3 regions of the Thalassolituus sp. UBA2590 genome follow, and region 2 is predicted to be linked to each of the others. Evidence: predicted binding sites of a transcription regulator. Region 2 holds the regulator's gene; each other region holds the start of a gene.

Region 1 (5,213 bases), on a different contig from region 2:
GAACTGGTTCTTCTGATGCTTTCGTTTGGCGCGCAGAGTCGCGGCATCGGGTACAAAGCTTATGTAGGATGTTTCACAAATCTGAAGCACTGGGGGGGTACTCTCAGTGGTTTTACTGCTGTGATGTCTGGAGACAGAAGATGAAAAAGCTCGCATTGGTGGCGCTGGCCGTACATTTACCCGCTTATGGCATGTCCTGGTTTCCTGAGGAACCAGAAGAGCCGGTCGTTGAGGTGCCAGACGGCGCAGTTTCTTTTATCGCCATCGGTGACACCGGTACGGGCGAAGAAAAGCAGTATAAGGTTGCGGCAGCCATGAAGGCAGTCTGTGATGAACTCGGCTGCGATTTTGCCCTGGGGTTGGGTGACAATATCTATGAAACTGGCGTTGATTCGGTCGACGATGTTCAGTTTATCGATAAATTCGAAAAGCCGTATGCAGACGTTGATTTCCCGTTCTATATGACGCTTGGTAACCACGATAACGGCTGGTTGAGTGGCGATGGCCTGGATAACGACAAGGGCGAGTTTCAGGTGGATTATCACTATGCGGAAGACCGCATGAGTGAAAAGTGGAATATGCCAGCACGGTACTATTCGTTTACTGCACCGCTTGAATCAGAAGCGCCACTGGTGACTTTCTTCTCACTCGATTCTAATCCGCTGGCGGCTGTGTCTGATCCTGATCCTAAATACCGTCAGTTTAAATACTATCGGGTTCAGGAAGAGTGGATCGAAGCTGAAAAAGAATCTGCGACGACACCCTGGAAAATTGCGTTTTCCCATCACCCATATATTTCAAATGGCCGTCACGGCAACGCTGGCTGGTACGATGGTGTTCCTGCTTTCGGATACGCTTTTTATGATTTCGTAGGCGACAATTTATGCGGCGATTTTGACCTGATGATTTCTGGCCATGATCATGATCTTCAGATTCTGCCACCCGTAGAACGTTGCGATGGTATGACTCAGATAGTGTCAGGTGCAGGCGCAAAACAACGTCCACTTGACGATGTTAATCGTAACCCAGCTGAGTTTCAGCAGGGTGATGTTCTGGGTTTTATGCATTTATACATTGAAGGAAATGAACTGATAGTCCGCGTGTATACAGTTGATGAAGTGACTGGAGAACACACGCTGGCGCACAGCTATCAACTGATGCGAGATTGATTTACTCACTTGCTGATACATGTAAAAAGCCACTGGCAGCCTGTCAGTGGCTTTTAATTTTTAATCATGCTGCAAACGTTACCGCCCCAGAAGTTGGTTCAGACAGTTCGCATAGGGCTCAGTGCCTCGATACTTCTCACCGACCTCGCGTACCGCTTTACTAAGCAGCAAGTCGGCATCTACCGGGCCGATTGCCTCGCAGCAGCCGATGTAGGTGAAGTTAATCAGCTTACGTGCATCCCTGATTTCGAGTGGGGTATGAACGGCTGAGACCGAAATATCCGGTTGTTCAAACATAGCCACAGCTGCTGGCTGCAATTTCTTCTTCTGAGCAGCGCTGAGCACATACGATTTAATGGTGCGTATCTGATCTGAGCGCAAGCGGCTAAACAGCATATTAACTACTTCGGCGACCAGACTGTTCTGCGGTGCCGTATCTGAGTTCTTCTGGAATTGCGAAGGCCTGGAGGCAGTTTGCTGAGGCCGACGGGTCTCTTCTTTGATCACCGGCTCAGAAGGCGTAAACGAAGTTTCTGCATCGTCTGCTGAATTCATCCAGTTGATGGGGTCAGGCTTCAGATCAGATTCGTTAGCAGCCATGACCATGCGCACCAGACGACTGAGAATCTCAAGGCGATTCTGCTGAATACCAGGCACATCCCGGCACGCGCCCAGGAACTGATTCAGTTCATAACGCGAGCGTTCAGAAAATTCCGCTTGCCATAGGATCATAACCTGGCGAAGTTCTTCGCCAGCAATATAGTCCGACAAAATCGTAAACACGATGCGACGTTTAATATCAGGGCTCATGCTTATGGCTCCTGACGGAATGTGATGTTTTGCTGGAACTCTGGATAACCGACTTCATTGTGCTCGGTACAATCGAGGCCCATCTGCTCGTGTTCCTTCGAAGAACGTAGGCCGATCATAAAGCGAATCAGCGTGAACACCAGCAGCGACAGCGGGAAGGCCCAGAGGAAGGCAGTGATGACACCAATGGCCTGAGTCGCAACACGCTGAGTATCGAACATGTCGCCAGCGAAAAAGAGCCCCGCGGCAATCGTGCCCCAGGCACCGGCGAAACCATGCACGGGAATTGCTGAAACAACATCGTCGAGTTTCCAACGAAGCATCAGGTCCTGACCCAGAGTTGCAATCACACCACTGACAGCGCCTGTGACGATGGCGAATGGCGGTTCCATCGTTGCGCAACCCGCGGTGATCCCGACCAGTCCTGCGAGGCTACCATTAACTGTGGTCGTTAAAAGAATCGGACGCTGCAACAGAGCAGATAATAGAATCGCACCGCCGGCTCCCGCCGCGGCGGAAAGGTGAGTGTTAAGAATAATACCGCCAATATTTTCTGACGCAGATAATGCACTGCCGCCATTAAAGCCAAACCAGCCGAACCAGAGGATGAAGCCACCCAGTGCAACCAGAGATAAATTGTGGCCCGGAATATTCCGTACTTTGCCCGAATTATCAAAACGACCAGTACGGGCGCCAACCGCAATGACCCCGGCAAGTGCACACCATGCGCCCAAAGAGTGCACAACGGTAGAGCCTGCAAAATCAATAAAGCCCAGCTCAGCCAACCAGCCCTGACCGCCGTAACTACCGCCCCAGACCCAGCTTCCGAACACAGGATAAATAAAGGTGACGATGGCCGCCGCAGATAATAAATAGGCGGTATAGCGAGTGCGTTCGGCCATGGCACCACTGCAGATAGTGACAGCGGTCGCAGCGAACATGGTCTGGAATAACAAGAAAGTAAAGTCCCAGTTACTGCCTTCAGATAAGCCGAATGCCGTGGTGCCAAAGAAGCCCGTTGGGTTGTTGCCAAACATAATACCGAAGCCAATGGCCCAGAATAATAGACTACCGATACAGACATCGATGTAGTTTTTCATCATCACGTTAATGGCATTTTTTGCGCGAGACATGCCACTTTCAAGCAAGGCAAAACCGGCCTGCATAAAAAAGACAAGTGTGGCAGAAAACAGAATCCAGACGATATCCATGCTGGTTGTTCCGGTATCGGCGTGAGCGATTCCGGGGATCAGAGTAAGCGACAGGAGTATCGCTGGGGGAATGTACATATAGCTAAGCCTATGTTTCTTATAAAGTTTCTCCTGCTTGATTGGCAAGTGTCATGCCATCTATTTATAACTTTGTAATTAAGGGCGGGTTATCTGTCGCGATGCAGCTGCGGCGGGCCTTGAACAGCTTGTGAAAAATATACCGGAATGAATAAAAACAACTGGGCTAACCATGATGGTGCGAGTGTGGTCGGTTTTGGGGCGCACTGTCGCACCAAAGAAAAGCGTGATGACTGGGTTTAGGGCAAGGAAAGTTACTCCCCCCGTAAAGCCTCAATAGGGCTCAGCCGTGATGATTTATAGGCGGGCCAAATGCCGGAAATAAGGCCAGTGATCGTCGCTACTGCAATGGCCAGTCCCAGTGTTGAAAACTGAATCTGAACCGGAAAGGCCGGGGCCAATAGGCTTAACAGGGCAACGACAACGGCTGTGATAACGATACCGATAAAAGCACCGAATAATGAGAGCATGACGGCCTCGCCCAAAAAGAGACTGAGCAGCTGCCGTCGCGGACAACCAATGGCTCGCAGTAACCCGATCTCTGCGGTGCGCTCGGTCAGGTTGGTCGTCATGATGGTGAAGATACCCACGCCGCCGACTAATAAAGAAATCCCACCCAAAGCCGCGACGCCTATGGTCAGGATGCCGAGAATGCGGTTCATGCTACTGAGCATTTCATCCTGGCTGGTCAGGGTGAAGTCTTCCTGGCCGTGGCGTTTCATCATCACCGCTTTTATGCGCTCAAGCATCTGGCTGGATGTTGTGCCCTCAGAGAACACGACATCCACTTCCATTAATCCTTCCCGATTAAAAAGCGTAAGAGCACGATCCGCAGGAATATACGCCATATCATCAAGATCAAACCCCAGTGTTGAGCCTTTGGGTTGCATCACACCAATGACCCGATAACGCTGGCCACCAATGCGGATAAACTTTCCAAGCGGGTTTTCGCTACGAAACAGCTCTCGGTATAAGGTGTCGCCTATCACTGCAACGGCAGGGCTATTGCCGCCGGTGTCGGGCAGAAACTTTCCCATCGCCAGAGGGAAGTCCCAGGCCTGATTAAAATCAGAGGTCGTACCGAGAATCTCTGTACTGCGAACGCGCTCGCCGTAGCGTATAGGCCCCGAGCCCTGAACATTTGATACCACCCATTCGCTGCCGGTAATTCTCGCTAAGGCTTCGGCGTCATCGAGGGTCAGTAATCGCACTGAGCTGATTAACCCTCCGGCCATACCGGCGGTTTCGCTGTGGCCCGGCGTTATTGCAATAATACGAGTGCCAAATTGTGAGAAGCTATCCAGAACATATTGGCGAACGCCGTGCCCGAGTGTGGTTAACAGCGTGACTGCGGCAATACCAATGGCGATGCCGAGCGCAGTTAATACGCTTTTGCCCGGCTGGCTGGTGACAGGTGAGGTAGCAAGGCGAAGCCAGTCGTCAGGTCTGATCATTTATATTTCCCTCGCAGCAAGGTCTACCACAGTTATTTCCCTGCCTGAGCTTGCAGTGCCAACACGGGTGGTAGCTTTGCGGCTTTCTGCGCCGGTATCCAGGAGAAGAGAATACCCGCAATGGCAGACACACCAATCGCCGATACGCTGGCCCATAAAGGGGTTGCGAAGGGCACTTCGGGAAATTTAAATCTGAGACCCCAAAGAATAAACTCTGCGATCAACATGCCGAGTACAGCGCCACTGGTGGCGAGTAACGTGGCTTCGGTAATAAACAATAAGCGGACTTCTTTTGATGAAGCCCCGAGTGCTTTTAATAACCCAATTTCAGCCCGGCGCTGAGCAACGCCGATGAGAGTCATATTCATAATTAAAACCCCGGCAACTAGCAGGCTGATGGCCGCAATACCGGCGACTGCAAAGGTCATGATTAACAGTACATTATTGAAGGCACTGAGCAGGCTGTCGGGCGTAACAATCGTAATATCCAG
Region 2 (5,213 bases):
GTCCGGGTTATGGAGTGGGCAGATTCGCCGCTCGCGCTAGTTCACGGTGACGTACCTGCACGTTCGGGTATTTCATACGGTATTCGGTGGCTAGCTGCTCCGCCAGGTAGACGGATCTGTGCTGACCACCGGTGCAGCCAATTGCGATGGTCATGTAGCTCCGATTTGCTTCGATCAGACGATCCGTCCAGCGAGTCAGAAAATCGCTGATTGATTTCCGCATTTCTCCAACAACATCATAGCTGTTCAGGAATAACTGTACTTCACTGTCGAGGCCTGTGAGTTTTCGCAGGTCTTCGCTCCAGTAGGGGTTCGGCAGGTGCCGTACATCGAAAACGTAGTCGGCGTCTGTCGGGATACCGTGTTTAAAGCCGAACGACTCAAACAGGATCGACATCTCACCGTTCGGACGATCTGCAACCCGCAGGCGAATCATGCTGCGCAACTCGTGAACAGACATGTGGGTGGTGTCTAAGGTCAGGTCCGCCATATTGGCGAGTGGATCAAGGAGGTCTTTCTCCTGGTCGATGGCTTCTGCCAGTGACAGTTCTGTGGTCGTGAGAGGGTGCTTTCGGCGTGTCGCGCTGAATCGTTGCAGCAGAACCTTTTCAGACGCATCAAGATAAACCACGTCGAGCTGATAGTGATCATTAGGCAGATCGAACAGTAGTTGTTCGACAGGCTCTTCTGTCGCCGACAGGTTACGCGCGTCAATACTGACCGCTACCCGGGTGAGCTTGTCGTTAGCATCTGCCTGACTGGCCAATGCGGGTAGCAGCCCGATCGGCAGGTTATCGATGCAATAGAAGCCCAGATCTTCGAGAACGTGCAGAGCGCTCGATTTGCCCGATCCTGATCTTCCGCTGATAACTACCAGGCGCATATTCGACTCCGTGATGACTACCGCTCTGCGATCGCTCGCTGGAAAAGATGTTTGGCGTCTGGCGCGTTGCGTAGAGCTTCGCGATATTCCGCCTGATTAAAGTTACTGGCGAGTGTCGCCAATATCTGAAGGTGTTCGTCGGTCGCTTCCTCGGGGACTAACAAAGCAAATACGAGGTCGACCGGATTACCATCAATAGAATCATAGTCTATCGGGGTATTTAATCTTAGTAGAATGCCCAACGCTTTCTGACACTGCAGCAGTCGGCAGTGTGGGATGGCGATGCCTTCTCCTATCCCTGTGCTCCCCATGCGCTCGCGTGCTAACAGGCGTTCGTATATATCGTCTGCGGAGGCGTCGCCGATTTCTTCAGCAACCAGAGATGAAAGTTGTTCTAACAGTTTTTTCTTACTGGAAACGGTCACGTCAATGACGGACCGCTCCGGTGTGAGGATATCCTCAATACTCAAAGACATGCTTCAGCCTTGACCGTGTTGGCGCGCTACCAGCTTCTCTTTGTGTTTCAGAACCTGACGGTCCAGCTTATCCACCATCTGATCGATAGCGGTATACATATCTTCGTTTTCTGCTTTGGCGTGCAGGTCGTGACCTGTGATGTGAATTGTCGCTTCAGCCGTCTGTCGATCTTTAACGACAGTCAGTGTGACTTGCCCTGTGGTGATGCTGTCACTGTGGCGTGTCAGTTTAGCCATTTTATCTTCAACGTGTGCCTGCATAGCTTCTGTTACTTCTACATGATGACCACTGATATTGATTTGCATGCCAAGTCTCCTGTGTCGCTGGCGGTATGTGAATCAAAGTCTGTTGACTCTCAACTAACAGACTCTAAATCAGCTGCTTACGTTCATTTGATGGTGGTATCAGCATAGCCTCGCGGTATTTCGCTACCGTGCGCCGTGCCACTTTGATGCCTTTCTCACCCAGCATCGTTGCTATCTTGTTGTCACTGAGTGGCTTCCGCGTGTTTTCGTCCGCGATCAGTTTTTTGATCATCGCCCGGATGGCCGTCGATGAACACTCCCCGCCGCTGTCGGTGCTGACGTGGCTGGAGAAAAAATACTTGAGCTCAAAAATGCCGCGCGGCGTATGCATGTATTTCTGAGTCGTCACCCGCGAGATCGTTGACTCATGCATACCAACCGCTTCGGCGATGTCATGAAGCACCAGCGGTTTCATCCCTTCATCACCTTCTTCAAAGAAGTCTATCTGGAATTCAACGATTTTGGTTGCGACTTTGAGCAGAGTGTCATTGCGACTTTGCAGGCTTTTGATAAACCAGCGCGCTTCCTGCAGGTGATCTTTGAGGAAGGTATTGTCGGCACTGCTGTCTGAGCGGCGGATCAGCGATGCATAATCGGCATTCACACGCAGCTTGGGTGCAATTTCTGGATTCAGCTCAACACGCCACTCATCACGAATCTGGCGGACGATGACGTCTGGAATGACGTATTCAGATTCTTCTGAAGCGATACCGGCACCCGGCTTAGGGTTCAGCTCTTTAATCAGTCGCATGACGGATTTCAGATCGTCTTCCTTTAATTTGGTACGGCGCATCAGCGACTGATAATCACGGCTACCAAGCAGGTCAATATGATCACGAATGATCAGCTGAGCTTCGGTTAACCACGGGGTACCTTGTGGAAGCTGATGCAGCTGAAGAAGCAGACATTCGCGCAGGTCGCGGCAGAAAACACCGGCCGGATCAAATTGTTGCAGGCGATGAAGAACAGCCATCACTTCTTCTTCTTCGATCTCGAGTGATGGGTCCATCGCTTCAATGACGTCTTCAACTGTCGTGTGAAGGTAGCCATCATCGTCTACACCATCAATCAGCATGGTCGCAACTTCGCGGTCAGCATCTGACATTGGGGTCAGGTTTAGCTGCCAGAGCAGGTGATCCTGCAGATTGTCGCTGGTGGCGTAGCGGGAATCGTAGTCAAAGTCTTCGTCTACCGGCCCGGAGCTTGATGCGACTCCGGCGCTGACCTGATAGGTATCTTCCCACTGGCTATCTACAGGCAGGTCATCGGGCAGTTTCTCGCTCGACCATTGCTCATCGAGAGATTCCTGGCCGCTCTGATCGTCGTAGGAATTGTCATCGTAGGAATTGTCGTAATCCTGATTGTCAGAGCTGCTCTCACGGTCTTCGCGGCTGTCTCTGTCGTTGTTATCGGAATCAGAACTGCGGGAATCGTTGTCGGACTCGTTTCCTGAGTCGCTGTTGTCATCAAACTCTTCGCTTTCCAGCATTGGGTTGGAATCCAGCGCTTCCTGAATTTCCTGCTGAAGGTCCAGCGTTGAAAGCTGGAGGAGGCGGATGGCCTGTTGCAGCTGAGGCGTCATTGTCAGCTGCTGGCCCATCTTAATCTGAAGGGATGTCTTCATATAACTCGGTAATTACGACCTGAAAATCTAACCATCTTTTTGTTTGATGCACCTAGCATTATAGGCAAAGTCCTTGTGTATGGAACCTATTTTGCTTACCAGAGTAAATAGATAACCTTACAGTACGTGACATTGGTCAGAGTTTCAAAGACGGAAATCGTCACCAAGGTAGACTTCCCGTACCTGTTCATTCGCCAGTACGTCTTCAGCCGTGCCTTCGGCGATGATGTGGCCGCCACCGACGATGAAAGCCTTTTCGCAAATCGCGAGGGTCTCGCGCACGTTATGGTCGGTGATCAGTACGCCGATGCCCCGCGCTTTGAGCTGACGGATGATATCCATGATGTCCGATACTGAGATCGGATCTACACCGGCGAAGGGTTCGTCGAGCAGAATGAAGGAGGGCTCTGCTGCCAGCGCTCTGGCAATCTCGACACGTCGACGCTCACCGCCGGATAACGCCATGCCTGCGCTGTCGCGGATGTGTTGAATATGAAATTCGTTGAGTAGCTGCTCGAGCTGTTCGGTGCGCTGCTGGCGATTGAGATCTTTACGGGTCTCAAGAATTGCCATGATGTTATCGGCAACACTGAGCTTGCGGAAAATCGACGCTTCCTGCGGCAGGTAGCCGATGCCTTTGCGGGCGCGGCCGTGCATTGGCAGGTGGCTGATGTCTTCGTCGTCGATCATGATGCGACCACGATCAGCCTGCACCAGGTTGACGATCATGTAGAAACAGGTCGTTTTGCCGGCGCCATTAGGGCCCAGCAAACCAACGATCTGACCGCTTTCAACGCGTATAGACACGTCTTTAACGACTTCGCGGCCGCCGTAACTTTTGGCCAGATGTTCTGCCTTCAGTGTTTTCATTCTGTCGCTGCTTCCGGAGATTCTGTCGTGTCAGACTCTGAGTCAGATTCGGACTCAGGTTTTGGCGGCTGGATAACGACTTTGATCCGGCCGGAGTCTTCATCTGTGCTGTCGGTCGACGACTCAGCGGTGGTGCCATCAGCACGCACGGTCTCTGTTGCCATGTCGTAGGTGATGCGTTCGCCGCTGAAAATATTGCCTTCCTGTTCCAGCTCAGCATCGCCGGTGATAATGATGCGGCGCTCGCTGGTGTAGTAATCGATGCGGTTGCCGAGGGCTGTGGTGAGCGGTTTACCGACTTCAATCTGCTGCTGATAACGGGCGCGGTCGCCTTCTGCGACGGCTTTTTCGAGGGTGTCGCCGTTGCGCAGAATCATCAGGCGGTCGGCTTCTATTTTCAGCGTGCCTTGGGTAAGAATGACGTTGCCTTCATACACAACTGTACCTGCGCGGCGGTCGATTTCTGCAGAATCTGAGAGGATCGTCATTTCTTTCTGCCAGTCATCCGGCAATGCGACTGTGTAGCTTGCGATCACTGACAGCGACATCACGGCCAGTTTATTGAACAGGTTCATAAGTCGTACGGACTCCTGTTTTCAGTTCGAGGCGCTGACGTGTGGCGTCAAACATCATTCCGGTGCCAGTCATGCGGCTGTTTTCACCCGTCATGGTAACCAGCTCATCAGTCTCTGCGATCTTGTCATCAATATGATAGGTCAGCCTTGAGGTTTCAAGGCGCATCGGGTCACTGCTGTCGAGCGGCCTGATTAATATGTTGCCTGATAATTTCAGTGCCTGTTCGTTGCCGCGCATAACACCTTCGTCAGCGGTCAGTACCCAGTCGTCTTTTGAACTGACCAGAAGACGTGGCTCACTGAATACGGTGAGGTCGCCCTCGGGAAAGTGCTCTGATTTTGCGGCGTAAAAAGTATCGGCCAGTGAGCCGTCTTTTTCGTAGCGGCGACTGAACAGTACTTCGCCATAATAATCCGGCTCGCGAACGACCTGTTCGGTCGTTTGCCCGGTAATATCGCGGGTGTAGCGATCTACTGCC
Region 3 (5,213 bases), on a different contig from region 2:
AGACCCTGCTCCTGCAGAACCTGCTCACCGGCATCCAGGTTTACGATGGCGGTGGCAAGAGTCGTCAGGCGTGGCGGCTGGTTAGCAATCTGAATATTGATGTCGCCCAGCACACCGCTGACCACACCGTTTTCGTTGGCTTCATAACCCTGCAGACGTGAGCCGTTGTTTGCCACGACAAATCCGTTTTTGTCGAGCGAGAATATCCCTGATCGGGTGTAAGACACACTGCCACGGTCATCCAGTACGAAGAAACCGTTTCCGTCGATAGCAAGGTCGAGGGCATTTTCAGTTCCACTGATGTTACCCTGCGAAAATTCCTGACGGACGTTATCAACCAGTACACCACTACCGACCGGCTTCAGACCGGTACCAAGCAAGGTGCTGGTGTAGACATCGGCAAATTCTGCACGGGATTCTTTAAAGCCAACGGTACTGGCATTTGCCACGTTATTACCTGTGACTTCCAGATCCGTAGAGGCTGCACGGATACCACTTAAACCAATATTAAAAGCCATATTTGTACTCCTCTCGCCGGATCAGGCGTCAAGAATCTGTTTAATCTGATCAAGGTTGGCGCGTTCGCCACCGGTTAAGTTCAGGGTCACTTCGCCACCTGCACTCATGGTGACGCTGTCGACACGTGAACTCATCTGCATATCCAGTTGTTCACTCTCACCGGCAATCGTGCCGCTGAGTTTGAAAACGTATTGACCTGGTGGGTAGACGTTTTCAATAGGATCTCCGTTATCGTCCAGTACGATCTCGCCATTTTCATCGCGGAGGTACTGGTCAAGATTCATCTTGCTGCGGTCGAGGTTGACGATGTCACCATCGACCATCAGGTTGTAGCCATCCCAGCGCACAGACATGGCGCCCGCGTCATGTGAACCGAGTGAAATCTGCTCCAGAGTCTGACCATTTTTGTTTTCGATGGTCAGCATCATGTCGCCTGTCGCCGCAGGTACCTCAGTGAAGCCGCTGACCACACCGCCGTTCGTGAGCAGGCCTGTGGTATTACCATCAACAATCACACTCTGACCGACGAGACTTGACGCCTGTAAAGCGGCATTGGAGGTAAACTGTGCCGCCATGCTCTCTGCCGTATCGTTGAGGTTGTCGATCCCTTCAACCGATGAGAACTGAGCCAGCTGAGCAACGAACGCCTGGTTATCTGTCGGCTCCAGTGGGTTCTGATTATTCAGCTGCGCGACCATGAGTTCGAGGAAGGCATTACGACCCAGTTCGTTTTCTTTGGCTTCGGTCTGCGTCGGCGTACGGTACTGATCCAGTACGGCGGCGTTGTTGTTTACTTCGTTAATCGCCATTTATCGCCCCCTTACTGGCCAAGTGTGAGTGTGCGTTGCAGCATCTGCTTCGCGGTTTTAAGAACTTCAACGTTCATTTGATAGCTGCGCGATGAAGACATCATGTCGGTCATTTCTTCAACGATGTTCACGTTCGGGTAGTACACGTAGCCGTCGTCGTTCGCCATTGGATGATCTGGCTGGAAACGTGCCTGCAGCGGTGAATCTTTTTCGACGATGCCGTCGATTTTTACGCCAGCACCCATGGCCGCATCGGTATCCATAAAACCGTTCACATCCCGGCTTTTTGAATTCACTTCGCTTTCGAGCACGGAAAACCAGGGCTTGCGTGCGCGGTAGGTTTCATCCACAGAGCTTGAAGCGCTGTCGGCGTTGGCAATGTTACTGGCGGTGGTATTCAGTCGGACTGACTGGGCAGTCATACCGCTTCCGGCAATGTTAAGTACGCTGGTCAGTGACATAATTATTCTCCCCGGATCGCGTTACGCATGCCTTTGAACTTACCGCTCAAAAATTCGAAGCTGGCGTTGTAGTCCATGCTGTTACGGGCAAACAGAGCTTGTTCGGTCTGGGCGTCGACCGTGTTACCGTCGATGGATGGCTGCAGAGGATTGCGATACTTCAGTTCGTCATCGGCAAAGCCGCTGGTGCCACTCAGGTGAGCAGAATGCGTCGCTGCCATACCGAATGAGGTGTTGCTGTGAGTTTCTGCTTCGAGAATGGCTTTGAAATCAAAATCACGGGCCTTGAATTCTGGGGTGTCTGCATTGGCAAGGTTGTTTGCCAGTACTTCGGCGCGTTGCGCACGAAGCTGCATTGCGTTGTCGTGGATTCCGAGTGCGTTGGTAAAGTTGATTGCGCCCATTCTGTACCTGCCTGTTTGCCATATGTGTTCGTCTGCAGAGATACAGCAAGAGCTGGGCCAATTTATTTTTTACTTATTTTTCAATGGGTTATCAAAAAAGCGGGCATTTAAAGGAGAATTTCACAGAGGGGAACGGCAAGCCCTTACCTACCAGCGGCAAAGGCTAAAACGATTACTTTTTCCGGTAGAGGATACCGGGGTTACAACTGACCATTTCATAGTGATCCGGCATCCCACTCAAGGCTTCTGAAGCACCGAGGATCAGGTAGCCACCCGGCTTCAGAGCACCGTGCATTTTCAATAGGATGTCGCGCTTACGTTCGGCGCTGAAATAAATCAGTACATTGCGGCAGAAGATAATATCGAAGGTGCCGAGACGCGAGTAGCTGTCGTTCAAGTTAAAGTTTCTGAACTCCACGCCCTGGCGCAGTTCTTTGCCGACGTGCCAGGCATCGTCTCCGGTTTTTTCAAAGTACTTCGCCAGCTGGTCTTCTGGCATGCCACGCCGTATCGCCATCCATGGGTACGTCCCTTCTTTGGCGGCGCTCAAAGCACTTTCTGATAAATCGGTAGCCAACACTGACACAGCAGGCAGACGTTTCGAGCTCGTTCGCCGGAATTCCAGTTCAGTCAGTTTGATGGAGTAAGGTTCCTGCCCTGTTGAGCAGGCCGAAGACCAGATACGTATGGGCGACGACTGCTCAGCGAGTGCCGGAAAAACGCGATTACGAAGAATTTCAAAAGGATGACTGTCACGCAGCCAGAGTGTTTCGTTGGTCGTCATGGCATCAATGACGTTATTTTTGAACTGACGGTCACGCTCCATGCAGTACATCAGCTCGGTCAGACTGGGTAAATTACGGTCGGCCATGAGCTTTCGCAAACGGCTGGCGACCAGGTATTCTTTGCCATCCCCCAGCAGAATGCCGGAGAGTCCCTCAAGGTAGTCGCGGAACTGGTTATACTCCGCAGCAGTTACCACGACTTCCTTCTTGTTATGCGTCATCAATTTCAACCGTGGTTAATTCGGCTCACAATATTGTCGGCCAGTACGTCGGGGTCAAACTTTGCAATAAAGTCATTAGCACCCACTTTTTCAACCATTGCCTGGTTAAATACACCGCTCAGTGATGAGTGCAGTACTACATAAAATCCCTTCATCGCATCGTTACTACGAATGTGAGTGGTCAGCGTGTAGCCATCCATCTCTGGCATCTCAATATCGGATACCAACATCATGTAACGGTCCTGCGGTCGCTCACCCTCGTCTACGATTCCTTTCAGGTGCTCCCAGGCTTGTCTGCCATCTTCGAGAGCGACAACCTCTACGCCAACGTTCTCCAGACAGCGGGTAATCTGCTTACGCGCAATCTTAGAATCATCCACGATCAGAACTTTCTTTTTACCGGCCTCAGTACGGACGTCGTCACTGACGATGCCTTCACTGATGTCCTCTTTCACCGGCGATACTTCAGCAAGAATCTTCTCTACGTCGATGATCTCGACGATGTGATTCTCAACTTCAGTGACTGCTGTGAGGTAATGCTCGCGGCCCGTGCCCTTGGGCGGTGGATGAATATGTTCCCAGTTCATGTTGATGATTTTGTCGACCGAAGCCACCAGGAAGCCCTGAGTCGCGCCGTTGTACTCAGTAATAATCACGAACGCACCATTCACTTCCTCCAGCGGAGGACCACCCGTTGCCAGGCTCATATCGAGAATCGGTGTGGTTCCTGAGCGGATGTGAACAACCCCACGGACAACACGATTGCTGCCAGGCAGGGACGTCAGTCGCGGACACTGTATGATCTCTTTTACTTTGAATACGTTAATGCCGTACAACTGTTTACCGCGGACGCGGAAAAGCAGCAGCTCCAGACGGTTTTCACCGACCAGCTTGGTACGTTGGTTTACGGACTCAAGAACACCAGCCATGTGTGCCTCTCTTTCAGATCAATTCCGGCACGACCTTTGCTCAACCTGAGGTATGAGTAATAAAAGTGCCGGAATCATGACATCATTTTCGTTAGCTTCATTGAGCATAGTAGAGAACCGGAGAAGCGCAGGCGTTTTATTTGGTTTTTTCATCTGGTCTTTGTCGACCGCTGCTCAGGCCGGAAGCTCTCTGGATGATGTCACCGCTGAACTGAAGAATCGCTGGATTGCGCTGGGGGGAGACGCCAGTGTATCTGAGTTTGAGTACCCTTCTGTATCACCGGGATATGAATTGCCAGGCTGCAACGCGTCGCTTGAGGTGAATGTTGTCCGTCACCTGCAACCAGGCCGCAACGGCGTTGAGGTCAGCTGTGCAGCACCTTTCTGGCGCCAGTCGTTCGCAGTTGAACTTAAGGTTTTTGCAAATGTCGTCACAGCTGATACCGACATACGCCGGGATACTGTTATCAATGCCGGTCAACTCAGAATCAGTCGCCTGGACACTTCTGATCTGCACAAAGGATATTTCAGTAATATAGACGCCGTCAGCGGAATGCTGAGCAAGCGAACACTCAGGCAAGGAACACCTGTCACACCTGACATGGTCGACTTACCCGACCTTGTTCAACGCGGGCAACTGCTCAAAATCAGGCTCGTCAGACCTGGGATTCAGGTCGAGATTAAGGGGGAAGCCCTGTCTCGTGGTCACCTGGGTGAACAGATACGAGTCAGGAATACACAGTCAGGAACCACCCTGTTTGCGGAAGTCATCGGCGATGGCTTAGTACAGGTCCAGTGAGTTTTCAAAAAAACTGACACTTTTTCCTAAAGTAATGAAATCTGCTGCCGTTAACTACAATGAAGAGGTACATCTGAATGAAGCTCGGAGAAATGATGATGAACATCAGTAAATTCACTAACGGCAACAGTGTCGACACGAATCGTAGTCGTACTGAACCCGTTAAGGCCCCAGAAACGAATGCTGAAGGCAAAGCCAGGGAATCCGCGCCGCTGACCGACCAGGTCAAGCTTAGTGCGAGCAGCAAAAGCATTCAGCAGATAGAAGCTGAGATTAAAGAGATGAA

Evidence for each region. Region 2 encodes sigma-54, which starts transcription at its own class of promoters, with help from an activator protein. Its sites were predicted from a motif close to TGGCACNNNNNTTGCTNT; they were not measured.
Region 1: the regulator sigma-54 is predicted to act here: its motif matches at 3,310-3,327, upstream of B2067_RS05480 (ammonium transporter).
Region 3: the regulator sigma-54 is predicted to act here: its motif matches at 2,236-2,253, upstream of flgB (flagellar basal body rod protein FlgB).

Annotation. Positions count from the first base shown of each region.
Region 1 covers NZ_DDKU01000062.1:1,269-6,481, forward strand. Annotated here, with positions in the region: gene B2067_RS05470 (metallophosphoesterase) at 141-1,169, shown strand; gene B2067_RS05475 (hypothetical protein) at 1,248-1,979, opposite strand; gene B2067_RS05480 (ammonium transporter) at 1,982-3,268, opposite strand; gene B2067_RS05485 (ABC transporter permease) at 3,523-4,722, opposite strand; gene B2067_RS05490 (ABC transporter permease) at 4,755-5,213, opposite strand, start outside.
Region 2 covers NZ_DDKU01000053.1:1,419-6,631, reverse strand. Annotated here, with positions in the region: gene rapZ (RNase adapter RapZ) at 8-883, opposite strand; gene ptsN (PTS IIA-like nitrogen regulatory protein PtsN) at 901-1,359, opposite strand; gene hpf (ribosome hibernation-promoting factor, HPF/YfiA family) at 1,363-1,665, opposite strand; gene B2067_RS04925 (RNA polymerase factor sigma-54) at 1,730-3,289, opposite strand; gene lptB (LPS export ABC transporter ATP-binding protein) at 3,434-4,159, opposite strand; gene lptA (lipopolysaccharide transport periplasmic protein LptA) at 4,156-4,734, opposite strand; gene lptC (LPS export ABC transporter periplasmic protein LptC) at 4,718-5,213, opposite strand, start outside.
Region 3 covers NZ_DDKU01000089.1:255-5,467, forward strand. Annotated here, with positions in the region: partial or broken gene B2067_RS08415 (flagellar hook-basal body complex protein) at 1-518, opposite strand, end outside; gene B2067_RS08420 (flagellar hook assembly protein FlgD) at 540-1,328, opposite strand; gene flgC (flagellar basal body rod protein FlgC) at 1,340-1,789, opposite strand; gene flgB (flagellar basal body rod protein FlgB) at 1,792-2,193, opposite strand; gene B2067_RS08435 (CheR family methyltransferase) at 2,366-3,199, opposite strand; gene B2067_RS08440 (chemotaxis protein CheV) at 3,205-4,128, opposite strand; gene flgA (flagellar basal body P-ring formation chaperone FlgA) at 4,205-4,927, shown strand; gene flgM (flagellar biosynthesis anti-sigma factor FlgM) at 5,005-5,213, shown strand, end outside.